3 regions of the Pseudomonas sp. CBS genome follow, and region 1 is predicted to be linked to each of the others. Evidence: predicted binding sites of a transcription regulator. Region 1 holds the regulator's gene; each other region holds the start of a gene.
The links. Region 1 encodes FliA, which starts transcription of late flagellar genes. Its sites were predicted from a motif close to CTAAAGTTTNNNNNNNNNNNGCCGNTAA; they were not measured.

Region 1 (9,692 bases):
GGGTCTTGAAATCAACGGGACGGTTCATCTGTATGCCCACGCGCAAGCCCCACCAACCCTGTACTCAAAGGTTATCGGCCTGTAAGTGTCCGGACTTGAATCGAGAGCCGGTTTTGTCGCGAAAACTGCGGCGTCTGCATCGCTGGCAAGCCAGGCTCCTACAATGATCATCACGCCACCTGCGCCACAAGTTGCTGGGACAACAGGTGCTTGAGCAACGCCCGATACGCCAGCACGCCACGGCTCTTGCCGTCGAATTGCGAAGGCGTCAGCCCTGCCCGGCTCGCATCCCGCAGGCGCGTGTCCACCGGGATGTAGCCTTGCCAGATGGTGTCCGGATAGGCGTCGCGCAATACCCGCAAGGTGCCGAGGGACGCCTGGGTACGGCGGTCAAACAGGGTCGGCACGATGCTGAACGGCAACGCCTGTTTGCGCGAGCGATTGATCATCGCCAGGGTGCTGACCATGCGCTCCAGGCCTTTGACGGCCAGGTGCTCGGTCTGCACCGGAATCACCAGCTGTTGGCTGGCGGCCAGGGCGTTGACCATCAGCACACCCAGCAACGGCGGGCTGTCGATGATCGCGTAGTCGAAGTCCTGCCACAGCTGCGCCAGGGTCTTGGCGATCACCAGGCCCAGGCCGCTCTGCCCCGGCGACTGGCGCTCAAGGGTGGCCAGGGCGGTGCTGGACGGCAGCAACGAGATCTTTTCATTGCTGGTAGGCAGCATCAGTTGGCCCGGCAAATCCGCCGGCACACTGCCCTTGTGCAGGAACAGGTCGTAGCAACTGTGCTCCAAGGCATCCGGGTCGTAGCCGAAATAGCTGGTCATGGAGCCGTGGGGGTCCAGGTCGACCACGACCACACGCTTGCCGGCCTCTGCCAGCAAGCCGGCCAAGGCGATGGACGTGGTGGTTTTACCGACACCACCCTTTTGATTGGCAACTGCCCAGACTCTCATTCGGATTGTTCCTCCCGGCAGGCACAGGCTCGACCGAGAAATGGCATAGGGTTATAGAGCCGGTGACGGAGAATTGACGGCACTCCCGCGAACCGGCGCCTTTACGGGCGCTGGTGCAGTTTGTGTGCCAGCCCGCTTCAACGCGGCATCCGGTGTTGCATTGGCGGTGCCGGTACCGGTCAGGCTGCGGCGCACATCCAGGTTGCGCGACACCACCAGCACCACCCGACGGTTACGCGCACGGCCTTCCGCCGTGGCGTTATTGGCCACCGGCTGGAACTCGCCATACCCCACAGACGCCAGGCGCCCGGGGTTCACGCCCTGCATCGCCAGCATCCGCACAATACTCGCCGCGCGGGCCGAAGACAGCTCCCAGTTGGTCGGATACTGCGCCGTGCTGATCGGCAGGTTATCGGTGAACCCTTCAACGTGGACCGGGTTTTCAAACGGCTTCAGGATCGCCGCCACCTTGTCGATGATGGTGAACGCCTGGTCGCTGGGCATCGCATCGGCGCTGGCGAACAGCAGGCTGGAATTCAGCTCGATTTCCACCCACAACTCATTGCCGCGCACGGTCATCTGGTTGGAGCTGATCAAGTCGCCAAAGGCTGCACTGATGTTATCGGCGATGCTTTTCAGCGGGTCACTGGTGCCACCGATGCCGGCGGCGGTTTCATCGCTGTCGTTGACCAGCGGTTTGGCCGGGGTCACGGTCTTGGGGCGTTCTTCGCCGATGGGAATCGGCTTGAGGGCGCGGTCAGCGTCGTTGAACACGCCGATCAGCGCCTGGGAAATGACTTTGTACTTGCCTTCGTTGATCGAGGAAATGGAGTACATCACCACAAAAAACGCGAACAACAGCGTAATGAAGTCGGCGTAGGACACCAGCCAGCGTTCATGGTTGACGTGTTCTTCAGGCTCGCGGCGGCGACGGCTCACAGGCGACTCCCTCGACCAAACGAATCACCTGTAGGAGCGAGCTTGCTCGCGAAAAACCCAAGAGCAACGCGTTCCTCCAGGAAGCCCGCGTTATCGTTGACCATTTTCGCGAGCAAGCTCGCTCCTACACGGTTCATGTACATCAATCCATGAAGCCCTGGAGCTTCAATTCGATGGAGCGCGGGTTTTCACCCTCGGCAATCGAGAGGATACCTTCCAGCAACATCTCGCGATAACGCGACTGGCGCATGGCGATCGACTTGAGCTTGCTGGCCACCGGCAACAACACCAGGTTGGCACTGGCCACACCGTAGATGGTGGCGACGAACGCCACGGCGATCCCGCTGCCCAGTTGCGACGGATCGGCCAGGTTGCCCATCACGTGGATCAAGCCCATCACCGCACCGATGATGCCGATGGTCGGCGCATAGCCGCCCATGCTTTCAAAGACCTTGGCGGCATTGATGTCGCGGCTTTCCTGGGTGTAGAAATCCACTTCCAGGATGCTGCGAATCGCTTCCGGCTCGGCGCCGTCCACCAGCAATTGCAGGCCTTTGCGTGCGTAGCTGTCGGGCTCGGCATCGGCCACGCCTTCCAGGCCCAGCAGGCCTTCCTTGCGCGCCGTGAGGCTCCAGTTGACCACCCGGTCGACGCCGCCCGGCAGGTCGACACGTGGCGGGAAGATGATCCAGATAAGGATCTGCATCGCGCGTTTGAACGAACTCATGGGCGACTGCAGCAAGGCTGCGCCCACGGTGCCGCCGATCACAATCAACGCTGCCGGGCCGTTGGCCAGGGCACCCAGATGGCCGCCTTCGAGGTAGTTGCCGCCGATAATCGCGACAAACGCCATGATGATGCCAATCAGGCTCAATACATCCATTACAGGCAGGCCTCCACCAGGTGCTTGCCGATGTCGTCGAGGCTGTAGACGGCGTCGGCCAGGTCGGCTTTGACGATGGCCATGGGCATGCCATAGATCACGCAGCTGGCTTCATCCTGGGCCCAGATCGCGCTGCCGCCCTGCTTGAGCAGGCGTGCGCCTTCGCGACCGTCGGCGCCCATGCCGGTCAACACCACCGCCAGAACTTTGTCGCCGTAGGACTTGGCCGCTGAACCGAAGGTGATATCCACACACGGTTTGTAGTTCAGGCGCTCGTCACCCGGCAGGATTTTGATCGCACCACGGCCATCGACCATCATCTGCTTGCCGCCAGGGGCCAGCAGCGCGAGGCCCGGGCGCAGGATGTCGCCATCCTCGGCTTCCTTGACGCTGATGCGGCACAGCTTGTCCAGGCGCTCGGCGAAGGCCTTGGTGAACGCGGCCGGCATGTGCTGGATCAACACGATCGGCGCCGGGAAGTTGGCCGGCAACTGGGTCAACACCCGCTGCAAGGCAACCGGGCCGCCGGTGGAGGTACCGATGGCCACCAGCTTGTAGGCTTTGCGCTTGGGTGCTGGCGAATGCGCGGTGGGCGCAGCCGTACGCACAGGCGCTGCGGCCGGGCGCGCAACCGGCGCAGGCGCCGGGCGACCAAAGGTGCTCGGGGCGGCCGGTGGCGGTGTAACAGGTGCCGGTGCCGGCGCACTGAACAGGCTGCGACGGTTACTGCGGGAGATGCTGTGCACCTTCTCGCAGAGCATCTGCTTGACCTTCTCGGGATTGCGCGAGATGTCTTCGAAATTTTTCGGCAGGAAGTCCACCGCGCCGGCGTCCAGCGCATCCAGGGTGACCCGGGCGCCTTCGTGGGTCAGCGAGGAGAACATCAACACCGGAGTCGGGCAGCGCTGCATGATGTGCCGCACCGCCGTGATGCCGTCCATCATCGGCATCTCGTAGTCCATGGTGATCACGTCTGGCTTGAGGGCCATGGCCTGATCGATCGCCTCTTTGCCGTTGGTGGCCGTGCCGACCACCTGGATATTGGAATCCGATGAAAGAATTTCCGAGACGCGGCGGCGGAAGAAACCTGAATCGTCCACCACCAGGACCTTGACTACCATAAACACTCCGTTAGGCCGGGCGAGGGACAACCGCCCTGCCCGGGCCGAATCAAATACGCCGTGCGGCGTAACGCTTGAGCATGCTCGGAACATCCAGAATCAGCGCGATCCGACCGTCACCGGTAATGGTCGCACCCGACATGCCCGGGGTTCCCTGCAGCATTTTGCCCAAAGGCTTGATGACCACTTCTTCCTGGCCCACCAGTTGATCGACCACGAAGCCGATACGCTGGGTGCCCACGGAAAGAATCACCACATGGCCTTCGCGCTGCTCTTCATGCTTGGCCGAAGCCACCAGCCAGCGCTTGAGGTAGAACAGTGGCAGCGCCTTGTCGCGCACGATCACCACTTCCTGGCCGTCCACCACGTTGGTGCGCGACAGGTCGAGGTGGAAGATTTCGTTGACGTTGACCAGCGGGAAGGCAAACGCCTGGTTGCCCAGCATCACCATCAGGGTCGGCATGATCGCCAGGGTCAACGGCACCTTGATGACGATCTTCGAGCCCTGGCCCTTGGTCGAGTAGATGTTGATCGAGCCGTTGAGCTGGCTGATCTTGGTCTTCACCACGTCCATGCCCACGCCACGGCCCGACACGTCGGAAATCTCGGTCTTGGTGGAGAAGCCCGGGGCGAAGATCAGGTTGTAGCACTCGGTGTCGGTGAGACGGTCGGCGGCGTCCTTGTCCATCACGCCGCGCTTGACCGCGATGCCCCGCAGGATATTCGGGTCCATACCTTTGCCGTCATCGGTAATCGACAGCAGGATATGGTCGCCTTCCTGTTCGGCCGCCAGGATCACTTTGCCCAGGCGGTTCTTGCCCGAGGCTTCACGTTCTTCCGGGGACTCGATGCCGTGGTCGACTGCGTTGCGCACCAAGTGGACCAGCGGGTCGGCCAGGGCCTCGACAAGGTTTTTGTCGAGGTCGGTTTCTTCACCCACCAGTTCCAGGTTGATCTCTTTCTTGAGCTGGCGTGCCAGGTCGCGAACCAGACGCGGGAAGCGGCCGAAGACTTTCTTGATCGGCTGCATCCGGGTCTTCATGACGGCGGTTTGCAGGTCGGCGGTGACCACGTCGAGGTTCGACACGGCCTTTTGCATGGCCTCATCGCCGCTGTTCAGGCCCAGGCGCACCAGGCGGTTACGCACCAGCACCAGTTCGCCGACCATGTTCATGATGTCGTCCAGGCGCGCGGTATCAACCCGCACGGTGGTTTCGGCTTCACTGGCCGGTTGCTTATCCGGGGCCGGGGCAGCAGCGGCACGCGCGGGTGCCGGGGCAGGTTTTGCAGCCACTGGTGCAGCGGCCTTGGCGGCCACCGGGGCTGGCGTTGCCACCGCAGCGGCAGCTGTAGCAGCCGGTGCAGCAGCGCCGACCACTTCGGTGAACTTGCCCTTGCCGTGCAGTTCATCCAGCAGGGCTTCGAATTCGTGATCGGAGATCAGTCCATCGGCGGCCGGTGCAGCGGCAGCAGTAGCAGCAGCGGGTGCTGCAGGAGCGGCGGCGGTTGCGGCGGTCGCGGCGACTTCCGGCAGTGCATCGGCAGCAAACGAGCCTTTGCCATGCAACTGGTCCAGCAGCGCTTCAAATTCGTCGTCGGTGATTTCGTTGCTGGCAGGCGCCGCGGCTTCCGTAGGCGCTGGCGCTGCGGCCACCGCGTCCGGGGCAAACTGGCCCTTGCCGTGCAACTGGTCGAGCAACGACTCGAACTCGGCGTCGGTAATGTCTTCAGTGGTCGGCACCATGGCCGGCGTACTGGCCGCCGGAGCTTCGGCTTCGGCCTTGACGGCGTTCAGCGAGTCCAGCAGTTGTTCAAATTCGCTGTCGGTCACGTCGCCCGCGGGCTCGGCGACAGGCTCAGCCACCGCTTCGACCACCGGCGCATTGGCCGCAGGTTCCGCCAGGCGCGCCAGGGCGGCCAGCAGTTCCGGAGTGGCGGCCGTGATCGGTGCACGTTCGCGCACTTCACTGAACATGCCGTTGACCGCGTCCAGCGCTTCCAGGATCACGTCCATCAGTTCCGAGTCGACGTGTCGCTCACCCTTGCGCAGGATGTCGAACACGTTCTCGGCGATGTGACAGCACTCCACCAGCTCGTGGAGCTGGAGGAAGCCGGCGCCCCCTTTTACAGTGTGAAAACCGCGAAAAATTGCATTGAGCAGGTTCGCATCATCCGGTCGGCTTTCCAGCTCGACCAGTTGTTCCGACAGTTGCTCTAAAATTTCGCCGGCCTCTACAAGGAAATCCTGAAGGATTTCTTCATCGGCGCCGAAGCTCATGGGTGTGCTCCTTAGAAGCCTAAACTGGACAGCAAATCGTCTACGTCGTCTTGCCCGGATACAACGTCTTCACGTTTATCGGCATGAATCTGCGGACCTTCACCCTTGGCGAGGTGTTTTTGTGGATCTTTTTCAGAAAGGATCGCTTCGCGGTCATGTTCGATGCCGGCAAACCGGTCAACTTGACCCGCCATCAACACCAGTTTGAGCAGGTTGCTCTCCACTTCGGTGACCAGTTGGGTCACGCGTTTGATCACCTGACCGGTGAGATCCTGGTAGTCCTGGGCCAGCAGAATGTCATTCAGGTTGCTGGAAACCGTGCGGTTTTCCTGCTCACTGCGGGACAAAAAGCCTTCAACCCGACGCGCCAGCTCACGAAACTCTTCAGCGCCCACTTCCCGACGCATGAACCGGCCCCAGTCAGTGCTCAGGGCCTTGGCTTCACTGGCCATACCGTTGACCAGAGGCGTGGCGTTTTCCACCAGGTCCATGGTGCGGTTGGCCGCCGCCTCAGTCAGCCTGACCACATAGGACAGGCGTTCGGTGGCATCCGTGATCTGCGAGATTTCTTCGGCCTGGGGCATGTGCGGGTCAATCTGAAAATTGACAATCGCACTGTGCAACTCACGCGTGAGCTTGCCCACTTCCTGGTACAGGCCGCGGTCACGGGTCTGGTTGAGCTCATGGATCAACTGCACCGCGTCACCGAAATGGCCTTTTTCAAGGCTTTCGACAAGTTGGTGAGCATGTTTTTTCAGGGTCGACTCAAAGTCGGCCTGCGATGATTCTTTATGCTCCATAGCTCCCCCGTGGCAGCATCAATGACCGATGCGTTCGAAGATCTTTTCGATCTTCTCTTTCAAGGCCAGTGCAGTGAATGGCTTGACCACGTAGCCGTTAACCCCGGCTTGGGCGGCTTCGATGATCTGTTCACGCTTGGCTTCAGCGGTCACCATCAGCACAGGCAGGCTGCGCAGTTTTTCATCAGCGCGCACGTGGCGCAGCAGATCGATACCGGTCATGCCCGGCATGTTCCAGTCTGTTACCAGAAAGTCGATGCTCCCGCTGTTGAGGATCGGAATCGCCGTAATGCCGTCATCCGCCTCGACCGTGTTAGTGAACCCAAGGTCACGCAACAGGTTTTTTATGATCCGCCGCATCGTTGAGAAGTCATCAACGATGAGGATTTTCATGTTCTTGTCCAATTCGACCTCCAAGCAGTCTTAAACGCGCCCAGCACCTGGGCGCGCCATATCAATCAACAGGCGTTACACAAAAAGGACTACCGGGGGCGCACCACGGGCCAAGCCCGTCCGGGCGCAGAGCCTGGACGGTATCGTTCGCAGTGTCCCCACACTGCCTGTCAGCGCGCTCGCCACTCTCCCAAACGCCCCCGCAAGCGGGCCGCGCACTGGCTGTGTAACTGGCTGACTCGCGATTCGCTGACCCCCAGGACCTCACCGATTTCCTTGAGGTTCAGCTCTTCGTCGTAGTACAGCGCCAACACCAGTCGCTCACGCTCCGGCAAATTGGCAATCGCGTCCGCCAGCGCACGCTGGAAGCGTTCATCTTCCAGATCGCGTGACGGTTCGAGATGAGCACTCGCGCCGTCCTCGTGCAGCCCTTCATGTTCGCCGTCCTGCAAAAGGTCGTCGAAACTGAACAGGCGGCTGCCCAAGGTATCGTTCAAAATCCCGTAATAATCGTCGAGACTCAATTGGAGTTCGGCCGCAACTTCGTGATCTTTAGCGTCGCGACCGGTTTTTGCTTCAATTGAGCGAATTGCGTCACTCACCATCCGCGTATTGCGGTGTACCGAACGCGGCGCCCAATCACCTTTACGCACTTCATCGAGCATGGCTCCACGGATACGAATCCCCGCGTAGGTCTCGAAACTCGCGCCCTTGCTCGCGTCGTATTTGGTCGACACTTCGAGCAAGCCGATCATCCCGGCCTGGATCAAGTCTTCGACCTGGACACTGGCGGGCAAGCGCGCCAGCAAGTGATAGGCAATGCGCTTGACCAGGGGCGCATAGCGCTCGATCAATTCGACCTGACTGTCACGTGCCGACTTCTTGTAAAGGTTGTAGCCGCTGGCTGTCATAGCACCGGTCCTGCGCTCGTCTGATGCACCAATCGCTCGACGAAAAACTCCAGATGCCCCCGAGGGTTGGCGGGCAACGGCCAGGTATCGACCTTCTGGGCAATAGCCTTGAACGCCAATGCGCACTTCGAACGAGGGAACGCTTCATAGACCGCACGCTGCTTTTGCACGGCCTTGCGTACGCACTCGTCGTAGGGAACTGCACCAACGTATTGTAAGGCGACATCGAGGAAGCGATCTGTGACCTTGGTCAACTTGGCGAACAGATTGCGCCCTTCCTGCGGGCTTTGGGCCATGTTGGCCAGCACGCGGAAGCGGTTCATGCCGTAGTCGCGGTTGAGCAGCTTGATCAGGGCGTAGGCGTCGGTGATCGAGGTTGGTTCATCGCACACCACCAGCAATACTTCCTGGGCTGCGCGCACGAAGCTGACCACGGATTCGCCGATCCCGGCGGCGGTGTCGATCACCAGCACGTCGAGGTTGTCGCCGATGTCGCTGAACGCCTGAATCAGGCCGGCATGCTGCGCCGGGCTCAGGTGCACCATGCTCTGGGTGCCGGAAGCGGCCGGCACGATGCGAATCCCGCCAGGGCCTTGCAACAGTACGTCGCGCAGCTCACAGCGGCCTTCGATCACATCGGCCAGGGTATGTTTGGGCGTCAGTCCCAGCAGAACGTCAACGTTCGCCAGACCCAGGTCAGCATCCAGCAGCATGACGCGACGGCCAAGCTCTGCCAGAGCCAGGGACAAATTCACTGACACGTTAGTTTTCCCGACGCCACCTTTGCCGCCGGTCACCGCGATCACCTGTACGGGATGCATGCTGCCCATTTTATTTCTTTACCTTGTCTTGCTTAGACGCAGGCTACATAAGTTGGCCGCGTGAACTGCTGGCAGGCCATCGATGTAGATACTTTGCAATGTGTTCATATTGCCTCAGCCGACACGCTTGTTCGGGCTGTGGTAGAGGTCAGCAAACATGTCAGCCATCGCTTCCTCACTCGGTTCTTCCTGCATTTGCACGCTGACAGCCCGGCTGACCAACTGATGACGGCGCGGCAGATGTAAATCATCCGGGATCCGCGGCCCGTCGGTCAGGTAAGCAACCGGTAATTCATGACTGATGGCCAGGCTCAATACTTCGCCCAGGCTCGCCGTCTCATCCAGTTTAGTCAGGATGCAGCCCGCCAGCCCACAGCGCTTGTAGCTGTGATAGGCGGCGGTCAATACCTGCTTCTGGCTGGTAGTGGCCAGTACCAAATAGTTTCGGGATTTGATCCCGCGCCCGGCCAGGCTTTCCAGCTGCATGCGCAGGGCCGGGTCGCTGGCTTGCAGGCCGGCGGTGTCGATCAGCACTACGCGCTTGCGCAGCAGCGGGTCGAGGGCGTTGGCCAGGGACTGGCCCGGGT
Region 2 (9,692 bases), 170 kb from region 1:
GATCTTTAGTGTTTAAAAATCATCGTCCTTGTCGAAGCGGCGAGCTTCACGCTGCAGTTGATACACAAACCGCTCGACCTGACGCTGCACCAGCCCGCTCATGTTATGAAAACGTACGCCGGCGAAGGTGGTGTTGATCCTTTCTTCGAAGTGCAGGTACCGCAGTTCCACCGCGGTGGTCATGCTGCCAAAGGGCAGGGCGGCGATAAAGCGGTCGTAGACCTGGCCCAGTTGCAGGCGCTCGGAGATGTCCCCTTCGAAACGCAATTTGCAGCCGGTGGCGGAAATGTCCAGCAACTTGCCGCTGATGGGGGCCTTGAGTTTTTCGCCACCCAGTTCGACGCTGACCAGTTGTGCCAGCTTCAGGGCGGCGCGGAAGGCATTGCGACGCTGATGGTAGATCACTTCGTCGGGCATGCTGCCGCGGTAGATGCGGTGGCCGCCAGCTTCGTCGATGGTCAGGGTGCCGTTGCTTTCCCAGGCCACTCGCACGCCATCGTGGAAACCTTCGATACGGAAAGCTTCGCCATTCTCAAGGTAGCGTTCGCCGTCCCGCGGGATCATTTCGTCCAGGGCCAGCGTCTGGCTGTCCCGGTCGATTTCCACCAGGTAGCTTTGAAAGCGCTGGTTGCGTTCGTGGAAGGTGATGATCAGCGGATCATGGCTCTCTTGTAGCATCCGCAAGGTGCCAGCGATTTCCAGCGGCGTGGTGAGTACCTTGGGTGGCTGCGGAGCATCTTCCGCGTTAGGGGCGTTGAACACGGTTCTTCCATCTCCAGACAAAATACGACTACACGCAAGTGCTTTCATTTTGCCAGCATGTGACGCGCCTTGGATAGGGCGCGTGTCAGCTGGTTTCAGGCTTGGCTGCGGGTGCTTGGCTTGGCCAGGCGTGAGGTGGAGCCTTGAGCGTTGTAGAGGGCCGGAGGCTCGCCGCCGTGGAGGATACGCAACTGATTGGCGGTGGTGGCTTGTTGCAGCTGGATCGCCTGGCCGTTGAGGAGGTTGGTTTCCTGGCACAGGGTCAGTAACTGGTTGAGTTCTTTGCTTTGGGCCAGCAACTGGTCGCCCACCGTAGAGTGGCTGGCGAGTTGCTCCAGGCCCTTGTGGTCGGCCGAGAGGCCCAGGCTGAGGAGAATCTGGCTGCGCTTCTTGCCGTGCTGTTCCAGCAGGACGATCAACGACTGCTTGCGCGCCAGAATTTCTTCCAGCATGCGCATGTCCCGGCCGAACAGGGCCAGGGACTCTTCCCGAAGTAGCTCCAGCAACTGCTGTGCAGGAGGCAGGTCTTCAATGATCAGTTGTAGCAAGTTTTCGTCGTGCATGGCTGGCCTTGGGTTTTAAGCGTCCAAAAGCCTGGCGCAGGCCTTTGCCTAGCGCTCGGCTTCGAAGTTAAGCAGCTTGCTGGCTACACGGTTGCTGTCGACCTTATAGCTGCCATCCGCAATCGCCTGCTTCAATTCAGCCACGCGAGCTTTATTGACAACCGGCTGATCGCTCAGCGAGTCAGTGACCTTTTGCAACTGTTGAGCCTCATTGCTCAGGTGTACCGATTCCCCGCTTTGGCTCGCACCGGCCTGTTCTGTCTTGGCAGGCAGAGGCTGGGACTTGGCTTCAACGCTGTCTTTGGCACCGTTGGTGCGTGAAGAACCGGGCGTTGGCAGGGCGTTATTCAAACGACTGAAATCGATGACCATGTTAAAAAACCTCTGGGTATTTGGACGCTTGCCATGTTTTCGGCCATACCCGGACAAACTTTAGGCTCGATTGACAATAAACCTATACGCGATACCGCTTTGCGCACAGTGTAGGAAAAGCCGGCGTCCGATGCCAGTGATCTATAAAGCCACCTCAACTTGCCCCGGTGCCGTCACCCGGGCCTTGATCACGCGGTTGGAGTTGAGGTTCTTCACGCGAATCTGTTCACTCATGCCGCCATTGGAGAGGGCTTCCCCCGGCATTTTTACATTCAGGCCGCCGCTGCTGGCGGAGATCACCACCTGGTCACCTTTGCGCACCACTTCGGCCTGTTCAAGATGGACCAGGGTAATCACCTGGTCGGCGACCATTGGTCGGGTAAGTTTCTGCCCGAGCGCCTGATCCAGGGAAGTGAGATAGCCCTGATTGATCAGGCTGATGTCCCGTTCACGCATCGCAATGTCCTCATCACCAATGATTCCGGTGCGTTTCAGCGGGCGTGTCACCACCACGACGTCGCGGAACAATTTGACCTGGGCCGGCACAAACACCGTCCAGGGCGAGGCGCCTTCGCAGCGCACCTTCACGGTCACGCGCCCGATGGGCTGGGCGGGGCTTTCCAGGGAAGCTGTCAATTCTCTGTCACACATGGGCATGCGCAAGCGCGGATCCAATTGGTTGACCTGGATTTCATAGCGGCCCGGTGTCTGCGTCGTCGCCAGATAATCTTCTACAGTGAACTCAAGAAAGCCTTGAGTGACGCCGATAAGTAGATCAGGCAAGGTGACGTTATCGGCGCGGGCCGGCTGGCCCGTAGCCAAGGCAAGCAACGCCATCGAGACGCAGAGCAATCTGCGGTACTGTGGGGATCGGAGGCGTCGGGAAACTGTCGTTTTGATGTCCATGGCCAATAAAAAAGCAAAGCTCGTGCCGTTTAGTGTTGGGGACGCGTCGTACCCCTAAGTTTTAGCGTAGGAGTCTGTGCATGGCCGGTGTAATGGATTCAGTGAACCAGCGTACACAGCTGGTGGGGCAGAATCGCCTGGAGTTGCTGCTGTTTCGTCTGGACGGCAAGCAGCTTTACGGGATTAACGTCTTCAAGGTTCGGGAAGTACTGCAGTGTCCCAAGCTGACAATCATGCCCAAATCCAGCCCGGTGGTTTGCGGTGTGGCCAATATCCGTGGCGCGACCATCCCGATTCTTGACCTGGCCATGGCCACTGGTTCGTCGGGTTTGCAGGATCGCGAGAGTCCGTTCGTGATCATCACCGAGTACAACACCAAGACTCAGGGTTTCCTGGTGCGCTCGGTGGAACGCATCGTCAACATGAACTGGGAAGAGATCCATCCGCCGCCCAAGGGCACCGGCCGCGATCACTACCTAACGGCAGTGACGCGGGTCGACAACCAGTTGGTGGAAATCATCGACGTGGAGAAAATCCTCGCCGAAGTGGCTCCGACCTCGGAGGCGATATCGGTGGGTGTGGTAGACGCCGAAACCGCGCACAAGGCGATCTCGCTGCGAGTGCTGACGGTGGACGACTCCTCGGTGGCGCGCAAACAGGTGTCCCGTTGCCTGCAGACGGTTGGCGTTGAAGTGGTGGCGCTCAATGACGGTCGACAGGCCCTGGATTACCTGCGCAAGCTGGTGGACGAGGGCAAGAAGCCGGAAGAAGAATTCCTGATGATGATCTCGGATATCGAGATGCCGGAAATGGACGGCTACACCCTCACGGCCGAGATACGCAACGACCCACGCATGCAAAAACTACACATCATCCTGCATACTTCGTTGTCGGGTGTATTCAATCAGGCGATGGTCAAGAAGGTCGGTGCCGATGACTTCCTGGCCAAATTCCGCCCTGATGACCTGGCATCCCGGGTAGTCGACCGGATCAAGGCAGCAGATCACGGCTAGGGGCCTTTTCCCTGGCGGTCACACGATTTAAGAGGCGGTATCATTGTCTACGGGTAATTTGGATTTCGAACAGTTCCGGGTCTTCCTGGAAAAAGCCTGTGGCATATTGCTCGGTGAAAACAAGCAATACCTGGTATCCAGCCGTCTCAACAAACTGATGGAGCAGCAGGGCATCAAGTCCCTCGGGGAGTTGGTGCAACGGATCCAGGGCCAGCCGCGCAGCGGGCTCAAGGAGATGGTGGTCGATGCCATGACCACCAACGAAACCTTGTGGTTTCGCGATACCTATCCGTTTGAAGTGCTCAAGAACAAGGTGCTGCCTGAAGCGATCAAGGCCGCACCGGGCCAGCGCCTGCGCATCTGGTCGGCCGCCTGTTCGTCGGGGCAGGAACCGTATTCGATTTCGATGGCCATCGATGAGTTCGAGCGGACCAACATGGGCCAGTTGAAGGCCGGGGCGCAAATTGTGGCCACGGATTTGTCCGGCACCATGCTCACCAACTGCAAGACCGGTGAGTACGACAGCCTGGCACTGGGGCGCGGGTTGTCTCCGGAGCGCTTGCAGCGGTTCTTCGATCCTAAAGGCGCGGGACGCTGGGCGGTCAAGGCGCCGATCAAGAGCCGGGTGGAGTTTCGCTCGTTCAACCTGCTGGACAGTTATGCCAGCCTGGGCAAGTTCGACATGGTGTTTTGCCGCAACGTGCTGATCTACTTCTCGGCCGAGGTGAAGAAAGACATTCTGTTGCGCATCCACGGCACCCTCAAACGCGGTGGTTATCTGTTTCTGGGCGCTTCCGAGGCGTTGAACGGTTTGCCGGATCATTACCAGATGGTGCAGTGCAGCCCTGGGATCATTTACCAGGCCAAGTGATGAATGCTTGAACAAAAAAGGGAGGCCTGCACAGGCCTCCCTTTTTTTATGGCCGCAAAGCGGCAAGCCCTCATTGCCGCTTTACTGGCGTTTCGCGGAAACCCTTTGCCGCTTTTCTGGCATTGCCGCCGGCAATTGCCCCGCAAACCCTTGATTTACGGCGCTCCAGCAACTTGGCATGGCCCTTGCTAAATCCTAGTTACGAAAAGCAGGTCAGCCCCTATAGGTCTCCGCCATGAGCATCAGCTTCGATAAAGCGCTCGGTATCCACGAACAAGCCCTGGGCTTCCGCGCCCAGCGTGCCGAAGTCCTGGCTAACAACATCGCCAACGCCGACACCCCGAACTACAAGGCTCGGGATCTGGACTTCTCTGCCGTGCTCGCTGCACAGCAAGACAAGACCAAGAACGGCACCTTCGCCCTGAACATGACCAACAGCCGTCATATCGAAGCGCAAGGCCTGGGCAATGGTGACGAGTCGCTGCTGTATCGCACGCCGATGCAACCGTCGATCGACCAGAACACCGTGGACGCTCAGCTGGAGCAATCGGCCTACGCCGAGAACTCGGTGAACTTCCAGGCCAGCTTCACCCTGCTCAACAGCAAATTCAAAGGGCTGATGTCAGCCCTGCGTGGAGAATAAGCCATGTCCCTCGCCAGTGTTTTCAATATTGCCGGTAGTGGCATGAGCGCCCAGACCACGCGCCTCAACACCGTCGCCAGTAACATCGCCAACGCCGAGACCGTGTCCTCGAGCATTGACCAGACCTACCGTGCCCGGCACCCGGTGTTCGCCACCATGTTCCAGGGCGGCCAAGGCGGCCAGAGTGGTAGCGGCGATTCGCTGTTCCAGAACCAGGATGCCGCAGGCCAGGGCGTGCAGGTGCTCGGTGTGGTCGAAGACCAGAGCAACCTCGAAGCCCGCTACGAACCGAACCATCCCGCTGCGAACGAAAAAGGGTACGTGTACTACCCCAACGTCAACGTGGTCGAGGAAATGGCAGACATGATTTCCGCCAGCCGCTCGTTCCAGACCAACGCGGAAATGATGAACACCGCCAAAACCATGATGCAGAAGGTCCTGACCCTGGGTCAGTGATAAGGGGCGCCAAATAATGGCCATTGTTGATACCAGTTCGACGAACACGGCGGTCCAGGACCTTTTCAATTCCAAGGTCAAGACGGCGACAGATAACAGCAGCGTCGGCGATGCAGCCAAGTCGGCGACGGGCAACCAGTCGTTGGGCAAGGACGCGTTCCTGCAACTGCTGGTCACCCAGCTGAAAAACCAGAACCCGCTGTCGCCCCAGGACAACGGCGCGTTCGTGGCACAGCTGGCTCAGTTCAGCAGCCTGGAAGGCATCAACACCCTGAACGACTCGGTGAATGCGATCTCCAGCAACTTCAGCTCCTCGCAGGCACTGCAGGCGTCGTCGCTGGTGGGCCGCTCGGTGATCACCCAGACCGACAAGGCCATGGTCGACACGAGCAAGAGCATGACCGGTTCCGTGGCGGTGACGGCGGCGACGGGCAACGTCTCGGTCAAGATCACCGACAAGGACGGCAACGTCGTTCGTACCATCGACATGGGCGCCCAGAGTGCCGGCAATTCCAGCTTTGTCTGGGACGGCAAGAACGAGGCGGGCGAGACGGCGCCACCCGGCACCTACACCTTCAATGCCACTACCAAGAATGACAAGGGCGACTCGGTTGCCCTGCTCACCTCGCTGCCGGCAACGGTGACCAGCGTGACCCTGAGCCAGACCGGCGGCGAAATGCTGCTCAACCTGGCGGGCGGCATGGGCAGTATCAAGCTGTCGCAAATTCAGACTATCGGTACATAGAGCCGGCTAAATACGGCAAAAGGAGAGAACAATGTCTTTTAACATCGGCCTTAGCGGCCTCTATGCGGCCAACAAACAACTGGACGTGACCGGCAACAACATCGCCAACGTCGCGACCACCGGCTTCAAGTCGTCCCGTGCCGAATTCTCGGATATCTACGCGGCGTCCAAGCTGGGCACCGGCCAGAACAGCATCGGCAACGGCGTGAACCTGGCGGCAGTGTCCCAGCAGTTCACCCAGGGTGACGTCAACAACAGCGGCGGCACGCTGGACATGGCGATCCAGGGCGGCGGCTTCTTCGTGCAGAAAGGCAGCGACGGTTCGCTGGAGTACACCCGTAACGGTGCCTTCCGCGCCGACAAGGACGGCTACATCACCAACAACACCGGCACCTCGCGCCTGCAAGGCTACGCGGCGGACGCTGATGGCAACATCCAGAAGGGCGGCTTGACCGACCTTCAGCTCAACCTGTCGTACCTGCCGCCGAAGGCTTCGAGCAAGGTGGATTCCACCAGTAACCTGAACTCGTCCTCGCCGGTGATCGACCAGACCAAGACCCCGTTTGATCCGACCAAGTCGGAGACCTTTACCACTCAATACTCCACCACGCTCTACGATACCCAGGGCAACTCGCATCCGATGGTGCAGTACCTGGTGAAGACAGACTCCAACACCTGGAAGTCCTACACCCTGATCGATGGGCGCAACCCTGACGGTTCGCCGATCAGTGGCACCGGTACTGACGTGAAGGCGCCTGTTGCCTCGACGCTGTCGTTTGACACCGCCGGCAAGCTCTCGGGCATCATCACCCCGCCAGCCACTGCTTCGAACACCACCCTGACCATTTCCGACTGGAAGCCCGGCGCCCTGGTCAATGGCGTCTGGACGTCTAACGGCGCGGCCGCCAACACAGACGGCGTGGCCGTCAACATGGCGAACATCACCCAGTTCAACTCGGCTACCTACCGCAACCCGCCCACCACCGACGGTTACGCTACCGGCCAAATCACCGGGCTGAAAATCGACGGCAGCGGTGTAATGTTCGCTACTTTCAGCAACCAGCAGAGCAAGGCCATCGGCCAGATCTCCCTGGCCAGCTTCAACAACGAGCAGGGCCTGCAGCCAGCCGGCGGCACCACCTGGAAAGAAACCTTCGCGTCGGGCCAGCCGGGTTTTGATACCCCGCAAGTCGGGACCCTGGGTTCGATCGTGGCCAACTCCCTGGAGAACTCCAACGTCAACCTGACCAACGAGCTGGTGGACCTGATCAAGGCCCAGAGCAACTATCAGGCGAACGCCAAGACCATCTCCACCCAAAGCACCATTATGCAGACCATCATTCAGATGACCTGATGTTGTCGCTTTAAGCCGCGTTACCGGAAAGCCCCTCGAATGAGGGGCTTTTTTTTGCCGTTTTTTCCTGCCGCCTTGCCGGTCACAGGAGGACACGTGTCTGCCGGAACGGGCTACGCCTCTTTCATCACTCACTGGTCGGGAGCCGTGGGGCCCCATGATCATTGAGTGGGGGGAAGGGGATGGAGATTTGTGCACAGGCTATCCATGGGGTCGGCGGCGGGCACTGTCGCCCCGACGCTTCAGGGCTGAATCAGAACGACACTGACCGGGCCTCGGACGCCAAGCTGGATGCGGTTTCCGGTAAGGATGCTGTCACCAAGCTGCTTAAGGAAATTGAGAGCGCCAATCGCGAATCGAAGGGCGCACTGGCCCAGAAGCTGAGTGACGACCTGCACAATCTAAAACAGGCGTTCGCCGAAGGTGAGTTCGACAAGCTGCTCGAGCAACTGATCGAAGAGACTCAGCGGTGGCTGGAGCTATTAAAAGCGCTGTTTCCTGAGTGGTACTCCACCGTGTTGCCAGGCGGCGGTGGCGGTGGTGCTGTTCGTAGTGGTGGTGGTGGTGGTGGTGGGTTTGGCCCCTCCGAGCCTATGAGTAACAAGCTGCTCACCGAAGGCGCCTATCACTACAACTACAAGCCGGACAACAGCAACCCCGGGAAAAAGCCAGACAATATCTGGAGTGGCTTTAGTCAGGGGCCTGACGGCAATTGCGTCACCGTTTCAGCGATTAAGGCGGCGATGATGCAGTTTGGCCAGAAACCCACTGACGTCTTCAAAGAGGTGAACGAGGTGGGCGGCGGCTATCACGTGAAAATGCGAGATGGGTTCGAGCTTTATCTGCCTAAGCACGAACTCGCGCAGGCGGCCAGTTACGCACAGTTTAAAGGCGATGATCCGGCGATGATGACCGATGCAAATTTCATGTTTGCAGTGAGTGCCAAGCGGGCACAGATCGAAGGAAATGGTCTGGATGACAAGCCAGGTGAGGCGCAAAAAAGTTTTGCCCATGCGATGCAGAGCCTGAACAACGGCGAAGTGCCCCACGAAGCACTGGATCGCCTTGGGCTGAAGGGGCTCTATAGGAACTCTTCAAGCAGTGAGCTGGCGAGCGGCAAGCTGGGTGTCGTCGCCTATGATGCTCACTCAATGGCGGTGATTGGTGGGCGAATCGAGTTATGGGGGCAGCGAGGCGGTTCGCCAAAGCACGGTGTTGCGTACGCTTTCATTTAAGGGCGTGAAACGAAAAAAGCCCGATAAACCCTATACAGTCGGGGTTTATCGGGCTTCTCAATCCCGGGTGTTCAAACCCGGGACCGGCTCAGCTTATTGGCAAGCTTCGCAATCCGGCTCGTCGATCGCGCAGGCTTTTGGCACTGGCGCTGGACCGGCAGGTGCCGCGAGAACCGAATCATCACCATGGTTGCCGCCGCTGGAAACAGCGTTCAGCTTGCCGGTGTTGATGGTCGACTTCTCGGTGCTGGTAGCGGCCAGGGCACGGAGGTAGTAAGTGGTTTTCAGGCCACGGTACCACGCCATGCGGTAGGTCACGTCCAGCTTCTTGCCCGATGCGCCGGCGATGTACAGGTTCAGCGACTGAGCCTGGTCGATCCACTTCTGGCGACGGCTGGCGGCGTCGACGATCCACTTGGTGTCCACTTCGAAGGCGGTCGCGTAGAGCTCTTTGAGTTCTTGCGGGATGCGCTCGATCTGCTGCACCGAACCGTCGTAGTACTTCAGGTCGTTGATCATCACCGAGTCCCACAGGCCGCGGGCTTTCAGGTCGCGAACCAGGTACGGGTTGATCACGGTGAATTCGCCCGACAGGTTCGATTTCACATACAGGTTCTGATAAGTCGGTTCGATCGACTGCGACACGCCGGTGATGTTGGCGATGGTGGCGGTCGGTGCGATGGCCATGATGTTGGAGTTACGAATGCCTTTCTGCACACGGGCACGTACCGGTGCCCAGTCCAGGGATTCGTTCAGGTCAACGTCGATGTAC
Region 3 (9,692 bases), 1.3 Mb from region 1:
AGGGCAGTGCTGGATGCACATCGATGGCGACCCGACCCCTTACCCACTGAACAACGGCGATGCGGTTTTCCTGCTGCGGGACCTGGCCTACCGCTTGTCCAGCGATGGCACTGCCGCCGGCGCCCAGGAATGCCCGCGCAAGCCAATGGTGCCGCTGGACAACCAGGCGAGTGACGGCGTGGGTTTGGTGTGCGGGTTCTTTCATTTCCAGTCCGGGCTGTCGGCGATGATTGTCGACACCCTGCCCGCCTGGATCATCCTGCGGGCCGGTGACCCTTCGCTGACCGCCGCGCGCAACCTGTTCGAATTGATCCTGCAGGAATGCGAGCGCACGCCGGCGCCCTCGCCCGCCTTGCTGGAGCGCCTGTGCCACCTGCTGTTTCTGTACGTGCTGCGCCAACAGGTGCTGGACAACTCCGACCTCGGCGGGCTCGCGGCGCTGGCCCGGCAACCGGCGTTTGCCAACCTGCTGGAACAGTTGATTGCACGCCCCGCCGATCCCTGGACCCTGGAAAGCATGGCGGCCTGCACGGGCTTGTCGCGGTCGGCGTTCTTCAAGCGTTTCAATGAACTCTGCGGCCAGTCGCCGGGGCAAGTGCTGTTGATGATGCGCGTGCGCCACGCCTGCCAGCTGTTCAAGCAAGACCAGACGGTGGCGGACGTATCCCTTGCCGTGGGTTATCAATCGGTCGCCGCCTTTACCCGCGCCTTCCATAAAGTCACCGGGATCCAGCCCGGCGCCTACCGCAAGGCTCAAGGCTGACGCTGCAACCCGTTGCCCGGCCGGGCGCAAAGCTCCACCAGCCAATCGACAAATACCCGCACCCGTTGCGACAGTTGCCGATGGGGCGGGTACAACGCAGTGAGCGGCAACTTCGGCGGCGGCTCATGCGCCAGCACCTCCACCAGCGTGCCCGCTTCCAACTGGCGAACGGCGTGGTAGTACGGCGTCTGCACCAGGCCGTAACCCGCTTCACAGGCCGCCAGGTAGCCGTCGGCACTGTTGACCGCTACTTGCTTGGGCAGGTCGATCAAACGGATATCGTTGCCGATCTGAAACTCCAGGCCATAACGCTTGCCGCTGGTGCTGGAGAAATATTCCACGACTTGATGGCCTGCCAGGTCATCCAGCGTCGATGGCATACCGAACTGCTGCAAGTACCCGGGACTGGCGCAGGTCACTTGATCCATCATTGCCAGCGGCCGGGCCACCAGTGACTCATCCAGCGCCAGGCCGCCGCGCAACACGCAGTCAACGCCTTCGCGGATCAGGTCCACCGGGCGGTCGTTGAGGCCAATTTCCAGATCAATCTGCGGGTAACGTGTGGTGAACTCGGGCATTGCCGGAATCACCAGAAAGCGCCCGATCCCGGACGGCATATCGATACGCAGCGTGCCGCGCGGGTTTCGTCGGCTGGTGGAGAATACCGCCTCGGTTTCCTCAAGGTCCGCCAGCAGGCTCACGCAACGTTGGTAGTAGGCGGCACCGTCCAGGGTCGGGCTGACCTGGCGCGTGGTGCGCTGCAACAGCTGCACCCCCAGATGCGCCTCCAGTTGCTTGATCAGGATGGTGACCGAGGCGCGCGGCAGTTGCAGGCTGTCAGCCGCCTTGGCAAACCCGCCCAGTTCGACAATCCGCACGAACACTCGCATCGCATTAAAACGGTCCACGGGCCGGTTTCCTTCAGGGATTATTTAGAATTTCATAATAGTGATAGTGGTTTTAGCCGGTTTATCCCGCTTTTGTCGAGGGCAACAATGGAGCCCTTCCCACACAGGAGCTGGACCCATGCACACACGTCAACTCGGTAAAAACGGTCCCCAGGTGTCCGCCATCGGCCTCGGCTGCATGGGCATGACCGATTTCTACACCACCGGCACCGACACCACCGAAGCCATCGCCACTCTGCACCGCGCCCTGGAACTGGGGATCAACCTGCTGGACACCGCCGACATGTACGGCCCCCATACCAACGAAGAACTGATTGGTAAAGCCATCGCCGGCAAGCGCGACCAGGTGTTTCTCGCCAGCAAGTTCGGCATCGTGCGTGACCCGGCGAACCCCGCGCTGCGTGGGGTGAATGGCCGTCCCGAGTACATTCGCGACGCCATCGACGGCACCCTGAAACGCCTCGGCGTGGAAACCCTGGACCTCTACTACCAGCACCGCATCGACCCTGAAGTGGCGATTGAAGAAACCGTCGGCGCCATGGCCGAGTTGGTCAAGCAAGGCAAGGTGCGTTACCTGGGCCTGAGTGAGGCCTCGGCGGCCACCCTCGAGCGCGCTCATAAGGTGCATCCCATCAGCGCCCTGCAAAGCGAATATTCGCTGTGGAGCCGTGATCAGGAAGACAACGGTTGCCTCGCCGCCTGCCAACGCCTGGGGATCGCATTTGTGCCTTACAGCCCGCTGGGTCGTGGCTTCCTGACCGGCGCACTGAAAAGTCCGGATGATTTTTCGGCGGATGATTACCGCCGCTTCAGCCCGCGTTTCCAGGGCGAGAACTTTGCGAAGAACCTGCTGCTGGTGGACCAGGTACAAGCCCTGGCTGCCGACAAGGGCGTGACGGCCGGGCAACTGGCGTTGGCCTGGGTGCTGGCGCAAGGGGATTACCTGATCCCGATCCCGGGGACCAAGCAACGCAAGTACCTGGAAGAGAACGTCGCGGCATTGGAGGTCAAGCTCAGCCCGGCCGAGCTGGCGGCGCTGGAGGCGATCTTCCCGGCCAATGCAACGGCAGGGCTGCGTTACCCGGAAGCGGTTATGCAGATGCTGGACAAATAATCCTGCCACGCTGGACCGGGGCTGGCTCGCCAGTTCCGCTCCTTAAATCCTTGCCCTGGATTTTCTTGCACGACAGTGCCTCAAGCTCGCCCTTCCCAAGCCGATAGCCCTTCGAAGCTCTAACAAAGCCGCGTCGCACAATAACGCTTCGTAAGGACGACCCCATGCCCTCATTGCGCTCTATCCAAGCCCGCTACACCCTGTTTCTGGTGCTGTTCGTCCTGTTGTTATTCGTCCTGACGGTCGTGGGCATCGGACAGTTGGTGGCCCCCAAGCTGCGCCACACCGAAGAACAGGTGGCCCTCAATCGCATTGCCGAAGTGGCCGAGCAGATCCAGGGCGAGCTGAACAAGGTTCAGGCCCAGCAACGCAGCATCACCCAAACCATCCCGCTGCTGGACAGCGACGCCATCGACAAGGTGCTGCCCGGCCTGGTGGACCAGTACGGCGAATTGAAAGTGTTCGGCGGCGGCATCTGGCCCCTGCCCAACCAGCGCACGCCGGGACGCAACAAGCACAGCACCTTCTGGCACCGCGATGCCTCGGGCAAGCTGGCGGTCAATACGTTCTGGAACAGCGACGCGGCCCCCAACTACTACGACCAGAGCTGGTACAAAGGCGGCCTCGCCTCGCCGCGCGGCCAGTGCGCCTGGGCAGCGGCCTACAAGGATGACGCCAGCCAGGAGCCGCGCACCAACTGCGCCATGGCGATCCAGCGTGACGGCGCCGCGTATGGCGTCGCCACCATCGACGTGACCCTGGGCTTCTTCAACGACTTGGTGGCCGGCAAGGAAAAAGACCTTGGCGCGCAAATGCTGATTGTCGAAGGCGACGGCAAGATCATCAGCAACAGCACGCGCATCAGCGGCCCGGTGGTGTTGAAAAACATCAGCGAACTGGCCGGCACTTCGGCCTTTGCCGCCCAGGTCAGCGCCGGCCTCGCCCATCGCGACCAATCCCTGCAGCGCAGTGAGTTCGACAACCAGGGCGTGGCCAGCACCTTCTTCATGCGCCCGATTGAGGGCACGCCGTGGTTCCTCGCTACTGCGCTGCCGACTTCGCTGATCACCGCCCAACGTGATGATGTGCTGGGTACGCTGGCGATGTTGCAAATCCCGATGATTCTGCTGCTGGTGCTGTTGCAGGTGTACGCCATCCGCCAGTTGGTACACCGGATGACTGCGCTGAAGACCAATATCGACGCGCTGTCCAACGGCGACGCCGACCTGACCCGGCGCATCACCATTCGTGCCGAGGACGAACTGGGCGCGATTGGCCATTCGGTGAACCGCTTTATCGTCTACCTGCAGAACATGATCGGTGAAGTGACCCAGGCGACCGGCGCCATGTCGTCGAGCCTGGCGCAGTTGCAGCAGACCTCGGCCCAGACCAACCAGATCCTGGTGCGACATGCCTCGGAAACCGACCAGACCGTCACCGCCATCACCGAGATGAGCTCTACCGCCGATACCGTGGCCGAGAACGCCGCCGAAACTGCTGCGTTCACCCAGCGCGCCAACGAGCACGCCGACCGTTCGCGAGTGGTGGTCGGGGAAGCGTCCCGCAGCGTCAGCGCGTTGATCGGCGAAGTTTCCAGCGCCACCCACACCGTGGAAAACATGCGCCAGGATGCCGCGCGCATCACCGAAACCCTCGGCGTGATCGGCGCCATCGCCGGCCAGACCAACCTGCTGGCACTCAACGCGGCCATCGAAGCCGCCCGGGCCGGCGAACAAGGCCGCGGGTTTGCGGTGGTGGCCGACGAAGTCCGCGCCCTCGCTGCCCGTACCCAGGCCAGCACTTCGCAGATCAATGAAATGCTGGCGCGCCTGACCACGGGCGTGAGTTCTTCGGTGACGGCCATGGAAGCCACCCAGGCCAGCTGCCAGTCTGCCGCTGACGCCACGGCAAGGGTCAACACAGGGTTGGACGAGATGGCCGGCTCCGTCAGCCATATCAACAACCTCAGCACCCAGATCGCCACCGCCGCCGAACAGCAAAGCGCGGTGACCGAGGAAATCAACCGCAGCATGGTGCACATCCGCCATATGGTTGAAGAACTGGTGCAAAGCGGCCACGCCACGGAGCACAACACCCAGAGCCTGCTGGATGCCAATGGCCGGGTTATTGCATTGATGGGTCGCTTCAAGGTGCGTTGAAAAAATAGCCTGAAAGCTCCCGTGCAATGCGCGGGAGCCGGACTATTCTGACAGTTCGCTCCGCCACACAGGAGGTGTGTCATGCACGCAGTTGAGCACCCGATCCGTCTGGAGCGGATCAGTCAGGAACGCTATATCCAGGCCCCTATCGAAGCCGTTTACGACTATGTCACCCAACCGGATCGCTGGCATGAATGGCATCCGACATCCCTGGGCGCTGACACCGGCACCACAGGCTCATTGCCCACTGGCCACCGTTTTACCGAGACTATCGACCTGCTGGGTGTGCAGGTACCCATGAGCTATCGCGTGCAGGTTGCGCAGCCACCGCGGGAGTTCAAGACCGCATTTACTTCCCTGGCAGTCGACGGCTGCATTCACTATTTCTTGCAGGCCCAAGGCGACGGCACTTTGTTTACCCGTGTGCTTACCTATGAAACCGAACTGCAACTGACCACCCTGCATGAGCGCATGATCGCCCTGTCCAACCAAGCCCTTGACCAGCTCAAGCAGCGCCTGGAATCCCCGTCTTCCTGACAAAACCGTCATCTCCCTCTCAGTTTTCCGACAGCACCAGGCCGTTATTCTGGTGCTGTCGGCGTTTCGTAAAACCTCGTAACACTCCCGGGAAACCCTTTTGTAAAAAGCGCGGAGAATGCCCGGCTGTTGCCCTTTATCTGACGAGATGATGATGAAAACTACCCTGCGACTGGCCGTGCTGTCGGCCCTGCTCATCAGCCCCCTGGCCCAGGCTGCCGAGCTGATCCCGATTGATGTGCACCGCGATGCCAACTGCGGTTGCTGCAAAAAGTGGATTGCCCACCTGGAAAGCAACGGCTTCAAGGTCAACGACCACGTGGAAACCAACATGAGCGAGGTCAAGCAACGCCTGGGCGTGGCACCGCGCCTGGCGTCGTGCCATACCGGGGTGATCGACGGCAAGTTCGTTGAAGGCCATGTGCCCGCCGATCAGGTGTTGGCCCTGCGCAAGCGCGACGACCTGCTGGGCATTGCCGCACCGGGCATGCCGTTAGGCTCGCCGGGCATGGAGATGGACGGCAGCAGTGATGCCTATCAGGTCATCGGCCTGACTCGCGATGGCAAAGACGTGGTAGTGGCTGACTATCCGGCACGCTGATTGATGCTTGCCGGTTACCTGGGACTGTTTTTCGCCGCCTTCGGCGCCGCCACGCTGTTGCCGATGCAATCAGAGGCGGTGCTGGTGGGGCTGTTGATCAGCGGGCGTTACAGCCTGTGGCTGCTGCTCGGGGTAGCAACGGTTGGCAACGTAGTGGGCTCGGTAGTCAATTGGCTGCTGGGCCGCTCGGTGGAGCGGTTCAAGGAACGGCGCTGGTTCCCGGTGAGTCCGAAGCATCTGGAAAAGGCCCGTACCCACTATCAACGTTGGGGCCATTGGTCATTGTTGCTCAGTTGGGTGCCCATCATCGGCGATCCGCTGACGCTGGTGGCCGGGGTCATGCGCGAGCCGTTCTGGCGTTTCCTGCTGCTGGTGAGCCTGGCCAAAGGGGCGCGCTACGGGGTATTGGCCATGCTCACCCTGCACTGGATTTAATCTCCCGTTAATCCCCTCGCCACAGCATCCGGGCACTGTTCCCGGAGCCTGTACCCATGTCCAAAATCCGCTCACTCTGCGTCGCGAGCCTGCTGCTCGGCAGCGCCCTTCCCGCATTCGCCGCCACCGAGGGCCCGATCTACGGCCCCGAACTGCAAGGTTTCAAATACCCTTACCCGGTGGAACACTTCACCTTCCAGTCCCAGGGCAAATCCCTGCAGATGGGCTACATGGACGTGCCGGCCAAGGGCAAGGCCAACGGGCGCAGCATCGTGCTGATGCACGGCAAGAATTTCTGCGGCGCCACCTGGGAGGATTCGATCAAGGCCCTGAGCGACGCCGGCTACCGAGTGATCGCCCCTGACCAGGTCGGGTTCTGCACCTCCAGCAAGCCGGACAATTACCAGTACAGCTTCCAGCAACTGGCGATCAACACCCACCAACTCCTGGAAAAACTCGGCATTCAGAAAGCCACCCTCCTCGGCCATTCCACCGGCGGCATGCTTGCGACGCGCTACGCCCTGCTCTATCCGCAGCAAACCGAACAGCTGGCACTGGTGAACCCTATCGGCCTGGAAGACTGGAAGGCCATTGGCGTGCCCTACCGCAGCGTGGACCAGTGGTACGAGCGCGAGTTGAAACTGACCGCCGAAGGCATCCGCAAGTACGAGCTCGACACCTACTACGTCGGCCGCTGGAAGCCTGAATACGACCGCTGGGTCGATATGCTCGCCGGCATGAACAAAGGCCCCGGCCACACCCAGGTGGCGTGGAACTCGGCGCTGATTTACGACATGATCTTCACCCAACCGGTGTACTACGAGTTCAAGGACCTGCAGATGCCCACCCTGCTGTTGATCGGCACATCCGACAACACCGCCATTGGCAAAGACCTGGCGCCCCCGGCGGTCAAGGCGAAGATCGGCAACTACGCGGTGCTGGGCAAGCAAGTGGCCAAGCTGATTCCCCACGCCACCCTGGTGGAATTCCCGGGTCTGGGCCATGCCCCGCAAATGGAAGAACCGGCACAGTTTCACAAGGCGCTGTTGCAAGGGCTGAACGCCCTCTAATCCAACCTTTTTCGAGGCACGCGTGCATGTCGGTACAGATCGCAGTGATAGATGATTGGCAGAATGTGGCCCGTGGCGTCGTGGACTGGTCAGTCCTGGCGTCGGTCGGCCAGGTGCACTTCCTCCACGACTACCCGGCGGACACCGCCACGCTGATCGAACGCTTGCAGGGCTTCGAGGTGATTTGCGTGATGCGCGAGCGCACCACTTTCGATCAGGCCCTCCTGCAAGGTTTGCCCAAGCTGAAGTTGCTGGTCACCGGCGGCATGCGCAACGCCGCCCTCGACATCCCCGCAGCCAAGGCCTTGGGCATCCAGGTGTGCGGCACCGACAGCTACAAGCACGCCGCTCCGGAACTGACCTGGGCGCTGATCATGGCGTCCACCCGTAACCTGCTGGCCGAAGCCAATTCCCTGCGCGCCGGCGGTTGGCAGGTGGGCCTGGGCGGTGATCTGCACGGCAAGACCCTGGGGATTCTCGGCCTGGGCAGCATTGGCCAGAAGGTCGCCAAATTTGGCCAGGCCTTCGGCATGCGCGTGATTGCCTGGAGCGAAAACCTGACACCGGAACGCGCCGCCGAAGCCGGCGTGACCTGGGTCAGCAAGCGCGAGCTGTTCGAGCAGGCGGATGTGTTGTCGATTCACCTGGTGCTCAGCGACCGCAGCCGCTGGCTGGTGGACGCCGAGGCGCTGGGCTGGATGAAACCTACAGCGCATCTGGTGAACACGGCCCGCGGGCCGATTGTCGACGAAGCGGCCTTGATTGAAGCCCTGGCCGGTGGCCGCCTGGCGGGCGCGGCACTGGACGTATACGCCCAGGAGCCGCTGCCGGCCGAACACCCGTTCCGCCGTTTGCCCAACGTCTTGGCCACGCCTCATGTGGGGTACGTCAGCGAGCAGAACTACCGCCAGTTCTACCAGCAAATGATCGAAGACATCCAAGCGTGGGCCAAAGGAGTGCCCCTTCGCGCACTAAGCTAGTGCACACCTTTCACCTCCCACTCCCCCCGCGTAGCAGCTGTCGAGCCCCAGCGAGGCTGCGTCGGGCGCACTGCCGATCTTGAACCGGAGCGCGCCCGACGCAGCCTCGCCGGGGCTCGACAGCTGCTACCGGCGCTCATGAAAAAAATTTGTCCTACAAAAATACCCTACAGACCCCACAGGCTCTGGGATCTGTCCTAGACTCATGACCGATGGGTCCGATCCAAAACAAAAACCCCGCAAAAAATCGAAACTTTCCAACTCTGCCACAGGTCAGGTTTAAGGTAAGGCGAGCGCTGACGGTTCATACCGAATGCCCGCCCATCCACTCTATTTAAGACTCCAGCACAACTGGCATAAGCCTTGCCAGTCTGTGTAGCGCTTGTGCGCCTGGCCGCAGGATGCGGTCAACCTTCGCTGATTGCCATATGCCATCAGCCGACCAAAATACGGGAGAGAACCATGATCAGTGCCGCTGTAGATACTCAGGGAGAGCGTTTTAGTCAGCCGGTTGGCGGGCCGACCTCTTTGGTTGACCTTCCCAACGCGGTGCGGCCAGTACCACGTGTCAATCCCAATCGCAAAAAAGTGCTGTTTGTCACGTCCGAAATTGCCGACCTGGTGAAAACCGGCGGCCTGGGCGACGTGTCCGCCGCCCTGCCCCGCGCCATGGCGCACCTGCACGATGTGCGCGTGCTGATCCCTGGCTACCCGCAGGTGCTGGACAGCGACAACCCTATCCATATCATCGGTGAGCTGGGCGGCCACGCGGCATTGCCACCGTGCAAGATCGGGCGCATGGACCTCAAGGACGGCCTGGTCATCTACGTGCTGATCTGCCCCGAGCTCTATGAGCGCGAAGGCACGCCCTACGGCGCCAACAACGGTCGTGACTGGCCCGACAACCATATCCGCTTCGCCCGCCTGGGCCTGGCCGCCGCCGATATTGCCGCCAACCTGGCGCAAATCCACTGGTGCCCGGACCTGGTGCACGCCCATGACTGGCCCGCCGGCCTGGCGCCAGCCTATATGCACTGGCGTGGGTCACGCACCCCGACGTTGTTCACCATTCATAACCTGGCCTACCAGGGTGTGGTCAGCCTGGCCTCGTGCCCGGAACTGGGG

Region 2: a site for FliA is predicted at 1,734-1,761, ahead of flgM (flagellar biosynthesis anti-sigma factor FlgM). Genes of this name have one in related genera too.
Region 3: a site for FliA is predicted at 2,865-2,892, ahead of NVB75_RS05250 (methyl-accepting chemotaxis protein). Genes of this name have one in related genera too.

The regions. Positions count from the first base shown of each region.
Region 1 is NZ_CP102929.1:2,468,636-2,478,327, forward strand. Features, by position in the region: gene NVB75_RS10935 (CheW domain-containing protein) at 1-28, opposite strand, end outside; gene NVB75_RS10940 (ParA family protein) at 171-959, opposite strand; gene motD (flagellar motor protein MotD) at 1,011-1,898, opposite strand; gene NVB75_RS10950 (flagellar motor protein) at 2,041-2,781, opposite strand; gene NVB75_RS10955 (chemotaxis response regulator protein-glutamate methylesterase) at 2,781-3,902, opposite strand; gene NVB75_RS10960 (chemotaxis protein CheA) at 3,952-6,180, opposite strand; gene NVB75_RS10965 (protein phosphatase CheZ) at 6,192-6,980, opposite strand; gene NVB75_RS10970 (chemotaxis response regulator CheY) at 6,999-7,373, opposite strand; gene fliA (RNA polymerase sigma factor FliA) at 7,544-8,284, opposite strand; gene fleN (flagellar synthesis regulator FleN) at 8,281-9,114, opposite strand; gene flhF (flagellar biosynthesis protein FlhF) at 9,220-9,692, opposite strand, start outside.
Region 2 is NZ_CP102929.1:2,634,890-2,644,581, reverse strand. Features, by position in the region: gene NVB75_RS11855 (flagellar brake protein) at 13-762, opposite strand; gene flgN (flagellar protein FlgN) at 858-1,325, opposite strand; gene flgM (flagellar biosynthesis anti-sigma factor FlgM) at 1,374-1,697, opposite strand; gene flgA (flagellar basal body P-ring formation chaperone FlgA) at 1,839-2,603, opposite strand; gene NVB75_RS11835 (chemotaxis protein CheV) at 2,684-3,616, shown strand; gene cheR (protein-glutamate O-methyltransferase CheR) at 3,660-4,487, shown strand; gene flgB (flagellar basal body rod protein FlgB) at 4,723-5,130, shown strand; gene flgC (flagellar basal body rod protein FlgC) at 5,134-5,586, shown strand; gene flgD (flagellar hook assembly protein FlgD) at 5,603-6,331, shown strand; gene flgE (flagellar hook protein FlgE) at 6,363-7,685, shown strand; gene NVB75_RS11805 (hypothetical protein) at 7,868-8,920, shown strand; gene NVB75_RS11800 (ribonucleoside-diphosphate reductase subunit alpha) at 9,014-9,692, opposite strand, start outside.
Region 3 is NZ_CP102929.1:1,174,346-1,184,037, forward strand. Features, by position in the region: gene NVB75_RS05235 (AraC family transcriptional regulator) at 1-763, shown strand, start outside; gene NVB75_RS05240 (LysR family transcriptional regulator) at 754-1,671, opposite strand; gene NVB75_RS05245 (aldo/keto reductase) at 1,790-2,785, shown strand; gene NVB75_RS05250 (methyl-accepting chemotaxis protein) at 2,950-4,944, shown strand; gene NVB75_RS05255 (SRPBCC family protein) at 5,026-5,481, shown strand; gene NVB75_RS05260 (DUF411 domain-containing protein) at 5,636-6,082, shown strand; gene NVB75_RS05265 (YqaA family protein) at 6,086-6,517, shown strand; gene NVB75_RS05270 (alpha/beta fold hydrolase) at 6,574-7,587, shown strand; gene NVB75_RS05275 (D-2-hydroxyacid dehydrogenase family protein) at 7,614-8,567, shown strand; gene glgA (glycogen synthase GlgA) at 9,030-9,692, shown strand, end outside.